Regions from separate parts of the Paraburkholderia sp. RL17-381-BIF-C genome, predicted to be linked through region 1. Evidence: predicted binding sites of a transcription regulator. Region 1 holds the regulator's gene; the other holds the start of a gene.

Region 1 (7,387 bases):
GTCCATGCGGCCCGACAAGGCCGACGACATCAAGCTCGGGCGCGGCGGCATCCGCGAAATCGAATTCAGCGCGCAGGTATTCCAGTTGATCCGTGGCGGCCAGGACGCGGGCTTTCGCGTGCGGCCGACCCTCGCCGTGCTGCGCCATGCGGCGACGCACGGGCTGATCGACACGTCGGTCTGCGTGAAGCTCTCGCAGGCTTATCGTTTCTTGCGCGAACTCGAACACCGTCTGCAATACCGCAACGACGCGCAGACCCATGCCATGCCGGTCGCGCCAGAGGAGCGCGCGGCGCTCGCCCACGCCATGGGCTGCGACGATTACGCCGCGCTGATGGCGAAGCTCGATGAGCATCGCGAGTTCGTCGAACAGCAGTTCGATCAGATTTTCGCCGACAAGGTGAACGGTCGCGACGGCTGCGGCGCACCCGAAGACGGCGCTGCCGCATGGGTCTGGAGCAGCGCACTCGCCGACGACAGCGCCGACGAAGTCCTGCAGGCGCGCCTGATCGAACTCGGCGTGGCCGAGCCGGGCGAACTGCTCGCGCGGCTGCGCGCGGTATGGCAGTCGTCGCGTTACGCGGGGCTGGCCGAGCGCAGCCGGCAACGCTTCGACATCGTCGCGCAACGCGCGCTCGAAGCCGCGCGCACACTGGAGCCCGCCGCGCGGCGCGGCGATACGGTGGCGCGCTTCTTCGACCTGCTGGAAGCGGTCAGCCGGCGCGGCGCGTATCTGGCGCTGCTGACCGAATATCCGCAGGCACTGCACCGCGTGCTGTCGGTGCTCGGCGGATCGCGTTGGGCGGCCGGTTATCTGATCCGCCATCCGCAATTGCTCGACGAGTTGCTCGACGACGAAGCGATGGATAGTCCGTTCGACTGGCCCGAATTCAAGCGCACCTTGCGCCTGCGTCTGGCCGCCGCCGACGGCGTGGAACAGCAGATGGATCTGCTGCGCCACGCGCACCAGGCCGAGGTGTTCCGCATTCTGCTGATCGATCTGGCCGGCAAGCTGAGTGTCGAGCATGTGAGCGACCGGCTGTCCGAACTCGCCGACGCCGTGCTCGACGTCACGCTCGAAGCGGTCTGGAAGCAGTTGCCGAAGCGCCATCGCGAAGTGCCGCGTTTCGCGGTGATCGCGTACGGCAAGCTGGGCGGCAAGGAGCTGGGCTACGCATCCGACCTGGACGTGATCTTTCTCTACGACGACACCGACGACGCCGCAGCCGACGTCTACTCCACCTACACCCGGCGCCTCATCACCTGGCTTACGACAGCGACCGGCGCGGGCACGCTGTTCGACGTCGACTTGCGGTTGCGGCCGAACGGCGAGTCGGGCCTGCTCGTCACCGATCTGGATGCGTTCCGCCGCTACCAGTTGCGCGAGGGCGACGCGGCCAATACGGCGTGGGTATGGGAACACCAGGCATTGAGCCGCGCCCGTTACTGCGCGGGCGACGCCGAGATCGGCGCGAAATTCGAGGCCATCCGCGAACAGGTGCTGACCACGCCGCGCGAAGCGGCGCCGCTCGCGAAGGAGATCGTCGAGATGCGCGAGCGCGTCGGGGCGGGGCATCCGAACCATACGGCGCTGTTCGATCTCAAGCACGATCGCGGCGGGATGGTGGATATCGAATTCACCGTGCAGTACTGGGTGTTGCTGCACGCGGCGAGCGACCCCGAGCTGATCCGCAACACCGGCAACATTGCGCTGCTACGGGAAGTGTCGCGCTTCGGCCTGATGAGCGAGGCGGAAGCGGAGACGGTCGGCGCGGCATATCGCACTTACCGCAAATTGCAACACAAGCTGCGGCTGGACGGCATGGAGAAGGCGCGCGTCGAGCCGGCGCTGGTGGCCAACGAGCGTGAAGCCGTGCTCGGGTTGTGGAAGCGCGTGTTCGGGTGAGGGCGCGCGGATTGATCGGCTCGCGGCGACGGGGGGATGCCCCCCGGCTGATCAGCAATTAGGCTGCCAGCATTTCCTTCGCGTGCTTGCGGGTGGTCGGGGTGATCTCCAGGCCGCCGAGCATCCGTGCCACTTCTTCGATGCGGTTCGCCTTGTCGAGCGAAGTCACGCTGCTGACCGTGCCGCCTTTGCCATTGCCCGCTTTGGCCACCTGGAAATGGTGGTCGCCGCGCGCGGCGACTTGCGGCAAATGCGTGACGCACAGCACCTGGCGCTGCTGGCCGAGCTGATGCAGAAGCCGCCCGACTACTTCAGCGACGCCACCGCCGATGCCGGTATCCACTTCGTCGAAAATCAGCGTGGGTGTCGGGCTGGCGGCGCTCGCGATTACCGCTAACGCGAGGCTGATACGCGCCAGCTCGCCGCCCGAGGCGACCTTCGCGAGCGGCCGCAGCGGCACACCCGCATGACCGGCGACCCGGAACTCGACCTGTTCGAGCCCATGCGCGCCACCTTCGGGCAGCGGCACCAGCGCGACTTCGAAGCTGCCGCCTTTCATCGACAGTTCCTGCATGCCGGTGGTGACTGCCGCGCCCAGCGCCTTGCCGGCCTTGGCGCGCGCCTTCGACAGTTTCTTTGCCTCGGTCAGGAAGGCTTCTTTGGCTTTGGCCTCGGCGGCGTGCAGGCTGTCGAGGTCCGCGGCGGCGTCGAGCGCGGCCAGTTGCGCGCGACGCGCCTCGTGTTCTTCGGGCAGCGTTTCCGGCTGCAGGCGGAATTTTCGCGCGGCCGAATGCAATGCATCCAGACGCTTTTCGACCTGCGCGAGCCGGTCCGGGTCGAGTTCGAGCTTTTGCGCGTAATGGCTCAACGAATAAGCCGCTTCCTGCAACTGGATTTCGGCCGGTTCCAGCGCGGCCAGCACGTCGTTCAAGGCCGGATCGATCTCCGCCAGATCGCGCACCTTCGACACGATCGAGGACAGATGCGTGATCATGGCCTCGTCCGATTCGGACAGCGCGCCGAGTGCGCCTTGCACGCCGTCGATCAGATTGGCCGAATGCGACAGCCGCCGATGCTCGGCGTTGACCTCTTCCCACTCGCCCGGCTGCGGCGCGAGCTTGTCCAGTTCGGTGAGCTGCCAGGCGAGGCGCTCGCGTTCCAGTTGCAGTTCACGGTCACGCGTTTGCGCATGCTCGACCGCCTGAACCTTCTCGCGCCATGTGCGCCATGCCCGCGTGACGATGGCCGCCGTGTCGGACAGGCCGGCGTGGGTGTCGAACAGTTCGCGTTGCGCGTCGGGGCGCATCAGCAACTGGTGCGCGTGCTGGCCATGAATATCCACCAGCATTTCGCCGACCTCGCGCAACTGCGCGAGCGTCGCCGCCGTGCCGTTGATGAAGGCGCGCGAGCGGCCGTTGGCATCCACCACGCGCCGCAGCATGACGGTGCTGCCGTGATGGCCGTCGGCGCCGATTGTGCCGAGCGCCTGCTCGTCGAGCCAGTGCTCGACCTGCGCATGCGTTTCGAACTCCGCGGTGATGTCCGCGCGGCTTTCGCCCGTGCGCACGACGTTCGCATCGGCACGGGCGCCGAGCGCGAGCGCCAGCGCGTCGATCAGGATCGACTTGCCGGCGCCGGTTTCGCCGGAGAAAACAGTGAAGCCGCTGTCGAATTCGAGATCGAGCGCGGCGACGATGACGAAGTCGCGTATCGAGAGGTGGCGAAGCATGGAGGTCGTCTGGTGAGCTGGGTAGTCAGGGTTCGGCAGCGGCGGCGTTCGCGTTCCGGGTGTCCTTGCCGCTCAGGGCTTGGGGTCTTCTTCGTGCGACGGGTATTCGTTCCAGTGCAGCTTCTTGCGCAGCGTGGCGAAGTAGCTGTAGCCGACCGGATGCAGCATCGGCACCGTATGACGCGAGCGGCGCACTTCGATCGTGTCGCTCAGTTCGAGCGAGGTGAACGACTGCATGTCGAAATTGACGTTCACTTCGCGGCCCGAGACGATCTGGATGCTCACCTTGGAATCGTCCGGCAGCACGATCGGACGGTTCGACAGCGCGTGCGGCGCGATCGGCACCAGCACGATGCCCTGCAACTGCGGATGCAGAATCGGCCCTTGCGACGACAGCGCGTAAGCGGTCGAGCCGGTGGGCGTGGCCACGATCAGGCCGTCCGAGCGCTGGTTGTACATGAAGCGGCCGTCCACCGAGACATGCAGTTCCGCCATGCCCGAGAAGCCGCTGCGGTTGACCACTACGTCGTTGAAGGCCAGTGCGTGATAGATCGGGTTGCCGTCGCGCATGATGCGCGCTTCGAGCAGCACCCGTTCTTCGCGCTCGAAATTGCCGGACAGCATTTGCGGCACGATCTCGCGCATGTCGGAGATCGGAATGTCGGTAATGAAGCCGAGCCGCCCATGGTTGATGCCGATCAAGGGCGTGCGATACGGCGCGAGCTGTCGGCCGATACCGAGCATCGTGCCGTCGCCGCCCAGCACCACGGCCACGTCGGCGCGCGCGCCGATCTCGGCGGGACGCAGCGCCGGGTAGTCGGTGACGCCGATCTCGGCAGCGGTGTCGGCTTCGAACACGACCTCGAAGCCGCGCTTCGCGATGCACAAGGCGAGCGCGGTCAACGGCTCGGCGATACCCGGCGTATTGTTGCGCCCGACGAGCGCGACGGTCTTGAACTGGCTGGTCACTTGCATGCCGGCATTACACCATAGGTAGGGCCTGAAAAGAACCGTAGACAGACCCGGTGACGGGCCGGCGCGCGCGGGCCGCCAGCGCCTCTCGCGATTATCGTTAGAATGGTGAAGCCTTGATGACATGCGCGCCGGCTAAAGTGCGGCGGGGTGCCGCCAGCCGGGCCGCCCGGAAGGCGGCCCGCAAGGTGCTCCGCAACGCGCCGGACTGAACGCCGGCCAATGATGTGCCGGACCGAAGGCAACGTGCCGCAGCGGCAAGCGGTGGCGCGTTCGTCAGGGATGGGCGCCCCTAGCGCTCGCGGTAGTCGTGCCATTGAGCTAAAATTTTCCGTCATGCTAGATCCTCGCGCACAAACCCTCCTCAAAACGCTGATCGAGCGCTACATCGCCGAAGGTCAGCCGGTCGGCTCGCGCACGTTGTCGCGCTATTCGGGCCTCGAACTGAGCCCCGCCACCATCCGCAACGTCATGTCCGACCTCGAGGACCTGGGGCTCGTGATCAGCCCGCACACTTCCGCGGGCCGCATTCCCACGCCGCGCGGCTACCGCCTGTTCGTGGACACCATGTTGACGGTGGAGTCCGCCGCGGACGAAGAAGCCGTGATGCGTACCGTCAAGACCACGCTGAAGGCAGGCGAGCCGCAGAAAGTCGTTGCTGCCGCGGCGAGTGTGCTGTCCAACCTGTCGCAGTTCGCCGGCGTGGTGCTCACGCCGCGGCGCAGCCACGTGTTCAAGCAGATCGAGTTCATGCGTTTGTCCGACAAACGCATTCTGCTGATCATCGTCACGCCGGAAGGCGATGTGCAGAACCGCATCATGGCGACCCAGCGCGATTTCTCGCCGTCGCAACTGGTCGAAGCCTCCAACTACATCAACGCGCACTTCGCGGGCCTCTCGTTCGACGACGTGCGCCGCCGCCTGCGCGAAGAAATCGACGAACTGCGCGGCGACATGACCACGCTGATGCACGCCGCCGTCACGGCCAGCACCGACGAAGCCGACACGGGCGAGACCGTGCTGATTTCCGGCGAGCGTAACCTGCTCGAAGTGGCCGACCTCTCGTCGGATATGGCGCGCTTGCGCAAGCTGTTCGATGTGTTCGACCAAAAGACCAGTCTCCTTCAATTGCTCGACGTGTCGAGTCACGCGGCGGGCGTGCAGATTTTCATTGGCGGCGAGTCGAATCTCGTGCCGATCGAGGAAATGAGCGTGGTCACCGCGCCTTACGAGGTGAACGGCAAGATTGTCGGCACCTTGGGCGTGATCGGACCGACCCGCATGGCCTACAACCGCGTGATTCCGATTGTGGACATTACCGCGCGCCTGCTTTCCCTCACGCTCAGCCAACAGTAAATAGCTTTCTTTTCGACTCCTCGCCGCGCCGGTTCCTGCCGCAAATAATGCGTCACGGCGCGCGGCTTGCCAATTGGCCGAATGGCCAGGGGTGTCCGGCGGACCGGTGCATGAAGCTCGCCGCTATAATGGTTCCCACTTGAACCGCCACTCCGCCTAACCGGTTACTTCTGCTGCCTATGCGCTTCGACCTCGAGCGGCCTTCACAGAACGCCACATCACACCGCGTCGCCGTGCTCCTGATCAATCTCGGCACGCCCGACGCGCCGACGCCGCGTGCGGTTCGCCGCTATCTCGCGCAGTTTCTTTCCGATCCGCGGGTGGTCGAAATTCCGGCGCTGCTCTGGCAGATCATCTTGCGCCTGTTGATTTTGCCGTTCCGCGGCCGCGCCTCCGCCAAGAAATACGCCACAGTGTGGATGCCCGAAGGCTCGCCGCTGCGCGTGTACACCGAGAAGCAGACGGAAGCCTTGCGTCATCTGCTGCAACTGAACGACTACACGGTGCTCGTCGACTACGCGATGCGTTACGGCACGCCGGGCATTCCGGCCATGCTGAACCAGCTCAAGCTGGCGGGCGCCGAACGCGTGCTGCTGATGCCCATGTATCCGCAGTATTCGTCGTCCACCACGGCCACCGCGTTCGACGACGCCTTTTCGGCGCTCAAGCGCATGCGCAATCAGCCGGAAATCCGCACGGTGCGCCAGTACGCCGATCATCCGGCCTACATTGCGGCGCTCGCCGCGCAGGTACATCACTATTGGCATCAGCACGGCCGGCCGGATTTCGCCTCTGGTGACAAGCTGGTGCTGAGCTTTCACGGCGTGCCCAAGCGCACGCTGGATCTCGGCGACCCATACCACGAGCAATGCCAGCAAACCGGCGCGCTGCTGATGCAGGCACTCGAACTGACGCCGGTGGAATGCCGCATCACGTTCCAGTCGCGCTTCGGCAAGGCCGAGTGGCTGCAGCCGTACACCGCACCCACGCTCAAGGAGCTGGGCTCGGCGGGCGTGCGGCGTGCTGATCTGTTCTGTCCGGGCTTTACGGCCGACTGCCTTGAAACCATCGAGGAAATCGGCATGGAGGTGCGCGACGAATTCCTGCACGCGGGCGGCCAGGATTTCCATCGGATTCCCTGCCTGAACGCCTCGCAGGCGTGGATTGCCGCGTTGGGCGAAATCGTTGCGCAGAATTTGCAGGGCTGGCCGGTGCAGGCGCTACCGGTGCCGCACACGACAGGAGCTTGAGCAGGCTCATGAATTACAGGATTTCAACCGAAGCCGGCGCCAAGTTGCGCATCGACAAATGGCTGTGGGCGGCGCGCTTCTTCAAGACGCGTTCGCTCGCGGCGGCGGCCGTCGAAAAAGGACATGTGCGCATTGACGGCGCCAGCGTCAAGCCGGCCAAAGACGTGCGGGTCG
Region 2 (7,387 bases), on a different contig from region 1:
GCACTTTGGGGAAACCGTGACGCTGCGCGAGTAGATCGAGAATGCGGCGCGTGTCCGTCACGAAGCGCTTGCTGCCCAACGTCTGGGCATCGGCGGGCGCGGGCTGCTCGTCACCGAGAATCAGTACCGGCAGACTCTGGTGCTCAGCGTCCAGCGCCTCGATCACCTCGGCGCGCGGACGCGCAAACGGCAGGCGGCGAATGTCGAGATGGGCGTTGCGCGCGGGATCGCTCGCCAGCAAACCTTCAATGGGCGCTCCGTCCGGGCAGATAAAGCGCTCGCCCGGATGATCCGGATCCGTAAAGCCCGGCTCCAGTAGTAACAGCAAATCTCGGCTCATAGTGTGCAATGCTCGAAAGGTGGTGAATGGATGGCAATCCGTTAGAACACGCGTCCTTCGGTCAGATGCGTAGTCACGCCGTTCAACTCGTAGTCGCCGATCACGCGCGCTTTGTGCAGCAGAGGGTTGTGACTGAAAATGGTGCGCAGATTGCGCCAATGACGGTCGAAATTGTGCGCGCGGCCTGTGGCCGATGCGCCGCCAATCTCGAACAGACGCTCGCCCGCATAAAGCGCCAGCTTGCTCACCACGAGCTGGGTTTTGGCAGTGGCCAGTGCGCCTTCCAGCACCAGCTCCTCCGCATTCGCCGCGCCGCTGTGGATCGCATTCGCCGAGCGGTCGAGCGTGCGTGCGTTCGCCGCGACCAGTGCATCGATCGAGAGGCTGTGCGCCGCAAGGTCGCCCACCACCTGCTGCACGAACCCATCCTCGCGCGCCGAGGGCGCCGGACTATGCAGCACCGGCCGGCCGTATTGCGTCACGTAGCGCCGTGCGTCCGCGAGAATGTTTCGCACGATACCCGCCGCGACCGTCACCAGATGCAGCTGCCGCACGGCGCTGCCATGCCGGCCGGCGAGCGTCGTATAGCCGCGTGTCGCTATCTCGTGAGAGAAAACCTGCACGTTGTCGAGCACGAGGCTGCCGCTCGCCGTCATGCGTTGCCCCATGCCGTCCCAGTCGTCGAGTACCTGCAATCCTTCACGCGACACGGGAATCACGATCGACACTTTTTCGTCGTTCTCGTTCTGCACGTTGATCCGCGCATAGTCGGCGAACGCGGTGCCGGTCGAGTAGTACTTTCTGCCTGTCACACGAAAGTGCTCGCCGTCGCGCACCAGCTTCGTCACGATTTCGCCCGGCCTTGCCGTCCCCAGTTCCGTGGACGCACCGCCAAAGATCGCCCCTTGCCGTATGCGCTCGATCTGCGTGTCGTTGAAGGCGGAACGCGGCGACAGCAGCAGTTGCTCGGTCTGGTCGAAGTGAATCCGCAGTGCGTGCGCGACATTCGATTCATGCGCGCCCAACGTGGCGATCACCTCGAAGAGGTCTTCCAACGTTCCGCCCAAACCGCCCCACTCGACCGGAAAACGGAGCACGCCCAGGCCGGATTCGCGAAACAGCCTGAAGCCGTCGAATGGCAACTCGCGCCGCACCTCACGTTGCGCGGCGTCTTCGCCAATCGCCTGAGCCAGCGCGGGCAACCCGGCGAGTGCTGCGTCGAGCCTCGCACGCGCCGTGGTGTCCTGAGAGACCTGCATGCCTTGATTCCTTGTAAAAGCGCACGGATCGCATTCGATCCGACTGTTTGAGTTGGGAAGATGGACCGGCGCGCCAATAAGACATGCCGCTGTGACGAATCAGTATAGGGACACGGCTCTCCGCACAAAACCAGCGAATCAAGCTATGAATATGCGCGATTGTGAAATGCGAATTGCGGATAAGGATCGATGAATCCGTTATTGGAGCAACGGGCGCCGCATTTCTATACTCGATCCCGGTCAGCACTCACCAACGACGAGTGCCAGAATTTAACCGTGGAAATGGAACCATGAGCCTACGTCCCTTGCATGACCGCCTGATCGTCAAGCGTCTCGACCAGGAAACCAGAACCGCTTCAGGCATTGTCATTCCGGAAAGCGCAGCGGAAAAACCCGACCAGGGCGAAGTGATCGCCATCGGACCGGGCAAGCGCGATAGCGACGGCAAACGCATCGAACCCGATCTGAAAGTCGGCGAACGCGTGCTGTTCGGCAAATATGCCGGGCAGTCGGTCAAGGTCGACGGTAATGAACTGCTCGTGCTGCGCGAAGAAGATGTCGTCGCAGTCGTCACTCAATAACGAAGGGAGCGTCTAACCATGGCAGCAAAAGAAATCATTTTCAGCGACGTCGCCCGCTCGAGGCTGGTCGAAGGCGTCAATATTCTCGCCAATGCGGTCAAGGTCACGCTGGGTCCGAAAGGCCGCAACGTGGTGCTCGAACGCAGCTTCGGCGCACCGATCGTCACCAAGGACGGTGTGTCGGTCGCGAAGGAAATCGAATTGTCGGACCGCGTGCAGAACATCGGCGCGCAGCTTGTCAAAGAAGTCGCTTCGCGCACCAGTGACGCCGCGGGTGACGGCACCACGACGGCGACCGTGCTCGCGCAAGCCATCGTGCGTGAAGGTCAGAAATACGTGGCGGCGGGCCTCAACCCGCTGGATCTGAAGCGCGGTATCGACAAGGCCGTGGTCGCCGCAATCGATGAACTAAAAAAGATCAGCAAGCCGACCACGACCAGCAAGGAAATCGCGCAGGTCGCGACGATTTCGGCCAACGGCGAAGAGTCGATCGGTCAGCGTATCGCGGAAGCGATCGACCGCGTCGGCAAGGAAGGCGTCATCACCGTGGAAGACGGCAAGTCGCTCGACGACGAACTCGACGTGGTGGAAGGTCTGCAATTCGATCGTGGCTACCTGTCGCCGTATTTCATCAACGATCAGGATAAACAGGTTGCGGTACTCGACAACCCGTTCGTGCTGCTGCACGACAAGAAAGTGTCGAACATTCGCGATCTGCTGCCGATCCTGGAACAGGTCGCGAAAGCCGGTCGCCCGCTGCTGATCATTGCGGAAGACGTGGAAGGCGAGGCGCTCGCCACGCTGGTGGTCAACAACATTCGCGGCATTCTGAAGACCGTCGCGGTGAAGGCGCCTGGCTTCGGCGATCGTCGCAAGGCGCTGCTCGAAGACATCGCGATCCTCACCGGCGGGCAAGTGATCGCTGAAGAAACTGGCCTGACACTCGATAAAGCGACGCTCGCCGAACTGGGTCAGGCCAAGCGCATCGAAGTCGGCAAGGAGAACACCACGGTCATCGACGGCGCGGGCGACAGCAAGAATATCGAAGCGCGCGTGAAGCAGATTCGCGTGCAGATCGAGGAAGCGACTTCCGACTACGACCGCGAAAAACTTCAGGAACGCGTCGCGAAGCTGGCGGGTGGCGTGGCGGTGATCAAGGTGGGCGGCGCAACCGAAATCGAGGTCAAGGAAAAGAAAGACCGTGTCGACGACGCACTGCATGCAACGCGCGCAGCCGTTGAAGAAGGCATCGTGCCGGGCGGCGGCGTCGCGCTGATTCGTGTGAAGCAGGCGATCAGCGGGCTCAGGGGCGTGAATGCCGATCAGGATGCAGGCATCAAGATCGTGTTGCGCGCGCTCGAAGAACCGTTGCGCCAGATTGTCACGAACGCGGGCGAGGAAGCGAGCGTGGTGGTTGCGAAGGTCGCTGAAGGCACGGGCAATTTCGGTTACAACGCACAGACCGGCGAATATGGCGATCTGGTCGAATCGGGCGTGCTGGATCCGACCAAGGTCACACGCACCGCGCTGCAGAACGCGGCTTCGGTAGCCGGGCTGCTGCTGACCACCGACGCCACCGTTCACGAAGCTCCGAAGGATGCGCCGGCCGCGGGTCAGCCAGGCGGTCCTGGCGCGGGCGCCCCGGGACTCGATTTCTGACGACTCACCGCTTCCGCCTGGCACCAGGCAATTAGCGCGGTAAACACGGGCCGGTACTCGCTTTCCAGCGAGCCGGCCCGTTCTGTTTTCCACTTTCCTCGCACATGTATGGCAGACGCCGAACCATGCCCATCGCTATGTCATCGCGATCCTGCATGCGACTCGCGCTGGTGTGCTTTGGTGCACGAATCCCGCGCTGGCCGCGGGTCCGCATACTAATTCAGCATTTCTACAACAAACTAAAATATTGCGGTGCAGCAAAATGCACTAAACTCAGCGTAGAAGTCTGCAATTCGCACTCACGGTCATGTTGCGACGGAGGAATGTGCCATGACGACTCATGAGGCTTTACACGTAACAAACACGGCTGTTCTGCATGTCTTCGAGCAGGACGGCGGCTGGCATTGGGGCATCACCACGCCGCGCGCGGCGGGATCCGGATTCAAGGTGGTGGCGTTCAGCAAGGAAACCTTTCCGATTGAGGAAGCGGCGCGCAGCGATGGCGATCGGGCACTGCGCTGCCTGTCAGGCACCGACGTTCGCGAATCGACCCATTGACGACGCCTCCCGCGTGACATCGGCCGGCGCTATCGTTCACTGATCACAAGTCCAGCGTTACACCAGCTTGCACACCGGGATCGCCGGCAACCGGATGCGCCATGCAAATCAGCGCAGCACCGGGCTCGATCTGCGCCTCCACTTCGCCGTCGTACTGAACCTTTCCCGCCAACACGCGCGTCGAACATGTACCGCACATACCCGAGCGGCAACTCGACGGCGCGTTGATGCCGTGCGCCTCGGCAAGCTCCAGCAAGCTGCCGTCGCGCGGCAGCCATTGAATCGTACGCGCCGAACGCGCAAAGCTCACCTGCACACCGTCAGTGCCTTGCGCCGGCGCTTCCTGCGCCTTCGTCCCCTCGCTGGCGCGCGTGCGCTTCACGGTCGCCGGGCCGAAAGCTTCGAAGCGAATCCGTTCATCCGCGACGTTCAGTCCACGCAGCCCTTCATACAGGTCCTGCATGAACTGCTCGGGCCCGCATAGATAGAAGTCGTAGTCGTCGAAGGGCAGCGCGCGTTTCAGCGCGTCGATGCCGATCCGTCCGGGCGATACGCCGTCAGTCGGCACAGATACGGTGCTATCGAAAAGATGCAGGGAAACTGCCGGATTACGCGCCGCGATCTCCTTCAGATCCGCACTGAAAGGTCGTTCACGATCACTGCGCGCACCGTGAAAGAAGAAGAGTCGCCTCGCTTTCGCGCCGTCGTCGCGCGACGCGGCCGACGCATGCCGGAGCATGGCCATCATCGGTGTGATGCCGATACCCGCCGAGATAAAAACGGCGGAGCGCGAGCTCTCTTCCGCATAGGTGAAGGTGCCGCGCGGCTTCATCGCTTCGATCTGCATGCCGGCAACCAGATGCTCGTGCAACCAGTTCGAGGCGACCCCTTCGCGTTTCACGCTGATTCGATACCGCAACGGATGGTGCGCATCGGAAAGCGTGTAGGTTCGCAACAGTGGTGTGTCGAGACCCGGCACAGGCAGGCGGATCGGCAGAAACTGCCCCGGTTTGTAAGGCGGCAGCGGTGCGCCGTCGATCGATTCGAAGTAGAAGGAACGAATCGACGGTGTCTCGTCGACCACCGCCGCAACCGTCAGCTTGTGCCAGGGCGACGCAGCAACCGGCTTACGTACTGCCGCCGCAAACTGCGGCGCAAACTCCACATCGGACCAGCGAAACGGCAATGCGCCCCGGCTGCGCCGCACTTCCCGCACGTGAAAACGTACGAGCCGTTGCGCGCCTTCGAACGCCGCCAGCTCCGCGCCGTCCCAGACGATTTCCGCAACTGCGGCGACATACACCAGATCGCCGGTCGCGAAGTCGATGAACAGCAACCCGGCGCGTGGATCGTGGATCAGGTTACCGATCGTATTGAAGAAGTTGTTGCCGCTGTAGTCGGGCGTGGTTAGCGTGTGCTCATCCTTGATACGAACGAACCCCGGCGGCCCGCCGCGATGCGACACGTCGACGCCGCGAGCGAGACCCGCGTTCTCTTCGAGATTCGCGCTCGCGATGAAAAACGTGTCGGCTCCCGCCAGCAGCTCACGGTCGGCGTCGCTGAGTTGCGTTGCTATTTCCGGCGGCACCGAAGGCCCGGACACGCCCTGCTCCACCCAGCTCGGCACACGGCTCTGAATGTACTTCGCGCAGTTGCCGAAGCTCTGGCGAACCTCGACGGTCAGCGCGGCTCCGTCCACCGATGTCACCACGCCGTTGATCCGGTTGCGGCGCCGGGTCTTCGGCTGCAGTCCAAGGCCGCCGATCATGGCACCCTTCTGCCAGCGGTCCGCAAGTGGATCACCGGCCAGCACACCGCCTTCGATCCGCAGCGTCCGCGCATCCGGCGAGCTTACGAAACCCGGCGCGCCCGCGCGCACCGTCGCCCATGGCTGGCCGTGGGCGTCGACACCGCCGAACACCATGAACGGCTGTTCGGCGAAGAACTGGCGGTGCTGGTCCGGCATGGAGCGGCGAATGCCGCGGCGGCCCGACGCATCCGCCTGGCTTCTCACCCCCGCACGCTGCTGGGCGGCGAGTTCGGCTGTGTGAAACGGCGAGGCGTCGGCGCCCCAACTATTCAGAGGAATAAACGTGGACATCATCGGACTCCGTTGACGTCAAAAATCAGCCGCTCATCCGGCGAGCAGTCCGGCCTTCGTCGACGGCATGGCGACAAACCGCGGCAACGCTTCGACGCGGCGCAACCACGCACGAATGTTCGGGTACGGTTCGAGCGACACGCCGCCTTCCGGTGCATGTGCGATATAAGTGTGCGCGGCAATGTCGGCAATCGTCACCTGATTGCCCGCGGCGAACGCCTTGTCCGCTAGTTCGCTTTCGAGCACGTTGAACAGCTTCACGGCAATTTTCTTCGCGCTCTCATGATCGAGCGGCGCGCCGAACACGGTAACGAGCCGCGCGGCACATGGCCCGTAAGCGATCTGGCCGGCGGCGAGCGACAGCCAGCGCTGTACGGTGGCCGCGCCGAGCGGGTCTTCCGGCAGCCACGAGGCGTCGCCGTAACGCTTTGCCAGATACACGAGAATCGCGTTCGAATCGAACAGCGTGAGCTCGCCGTCCTGGATCGTCGGCACCTGCCCCAACGGGTTGAGCGCCAGATACGCGGGCTTGCGGTTATCACCGGCTTTCATGTCCAGTTCGACCACTTCGAACGGCAGGTCGAGCAGGGTCAGAAAGAGCTTCACCCGATGGCCGTGGCCGGAAAGCAGTGTTGTATACAGGCGGATCGGTTGGGCGGGTCGCGCAGCGGGCATAACAGGCTCCATCGAGCAGGAAGGGATGGGACGAGCATAATGCGCACGAGCGCCTTTGCAGAAGCCCGATAATCCGGGAAACACAGTCAATCGAAGATGGACAATCCACCATGGCCGACGTACGCGACGTAAACCTGAACCGCCTGGCGATCTTCGTCGCGGTCGTCGAGGCCGGCTCGCTGACCGCCGCGGCAGCGCGTCTGGGCCTCGCCAA

What was found. Region 1 encodes HrcA, which represses chaperone genes, less so after heat shock. Its sites were predicted from a motif close to TTAGCACTCNNNNNNNNNGAGTGCTAA; they were not measured.
Region 2: the regulator HrcA is predicted to act here: its motif matches at 1,840-1,866, upstream of P0D70_RS14365 (co-chaperone GroES).

What each region holds. Positions count from the first base shown of each region.
Region 1 covers NZ_JARESX010000059.1:15,057-22,443, reverse strand. Annotated here, with positions in the region: gene glnE (bifunctional [glutamate--ammonia ligase]-adenylyl-L-tyrosine phosphorylase/[glutamate--ammonia-ligase] adenylyltransferase) at 1-1,906, shown strand, start outside; gene recN (DNA repair protein RecN) at 1,965-3,635, opposite strand; gene P0D70_RS27620 (NAD kinase) at 3,708-4,610, opposite strand; gene hrcA (heat-inducible transcriptional repressor HrcA) at 4,944-5,963, shown strand; gene hemH (ferrochelatase) at 6,143-7,213, shown strand; gene P0D70_RS27605 (RNA-binding S4 domain-containing protein) at 7,222-7,387, shown strand, end outside.
Region 2 covers NZ_JARESX010000019.1:47,685-55,071, reverse strand. Annotated here, with positions in the region: gene P0D70_RS14375 (DUF3088 domain-containing protein) at 1-340, opposite strand, end outside; gene P0D70_RS14370 (acyl-CoA dehydrogenase family protein) at 382-1,599, opposite strand; gene P0D70_RS14365 (co-chaperone GroES) at 1,890-2,180, shown strand; gene groL (chaperonin GroEL) at 2,199-3,839, shown strand; gene P0D70_RS14355 (hypothetical protein) at 4,170-4,397, shown strand; gene P0D70_RS14350 (pyridoxamine 5'-phosphate oxidase family protein) at 4,441-6,498, opposite strand; gene P0D70_RS14345 (glutathione S-transferase family protein) at 6,532-7,173, opposite strand; gene P0D70_RS14340 (LysR family transcriptional regulator) at 7,284-7,387, shown strand, end outside.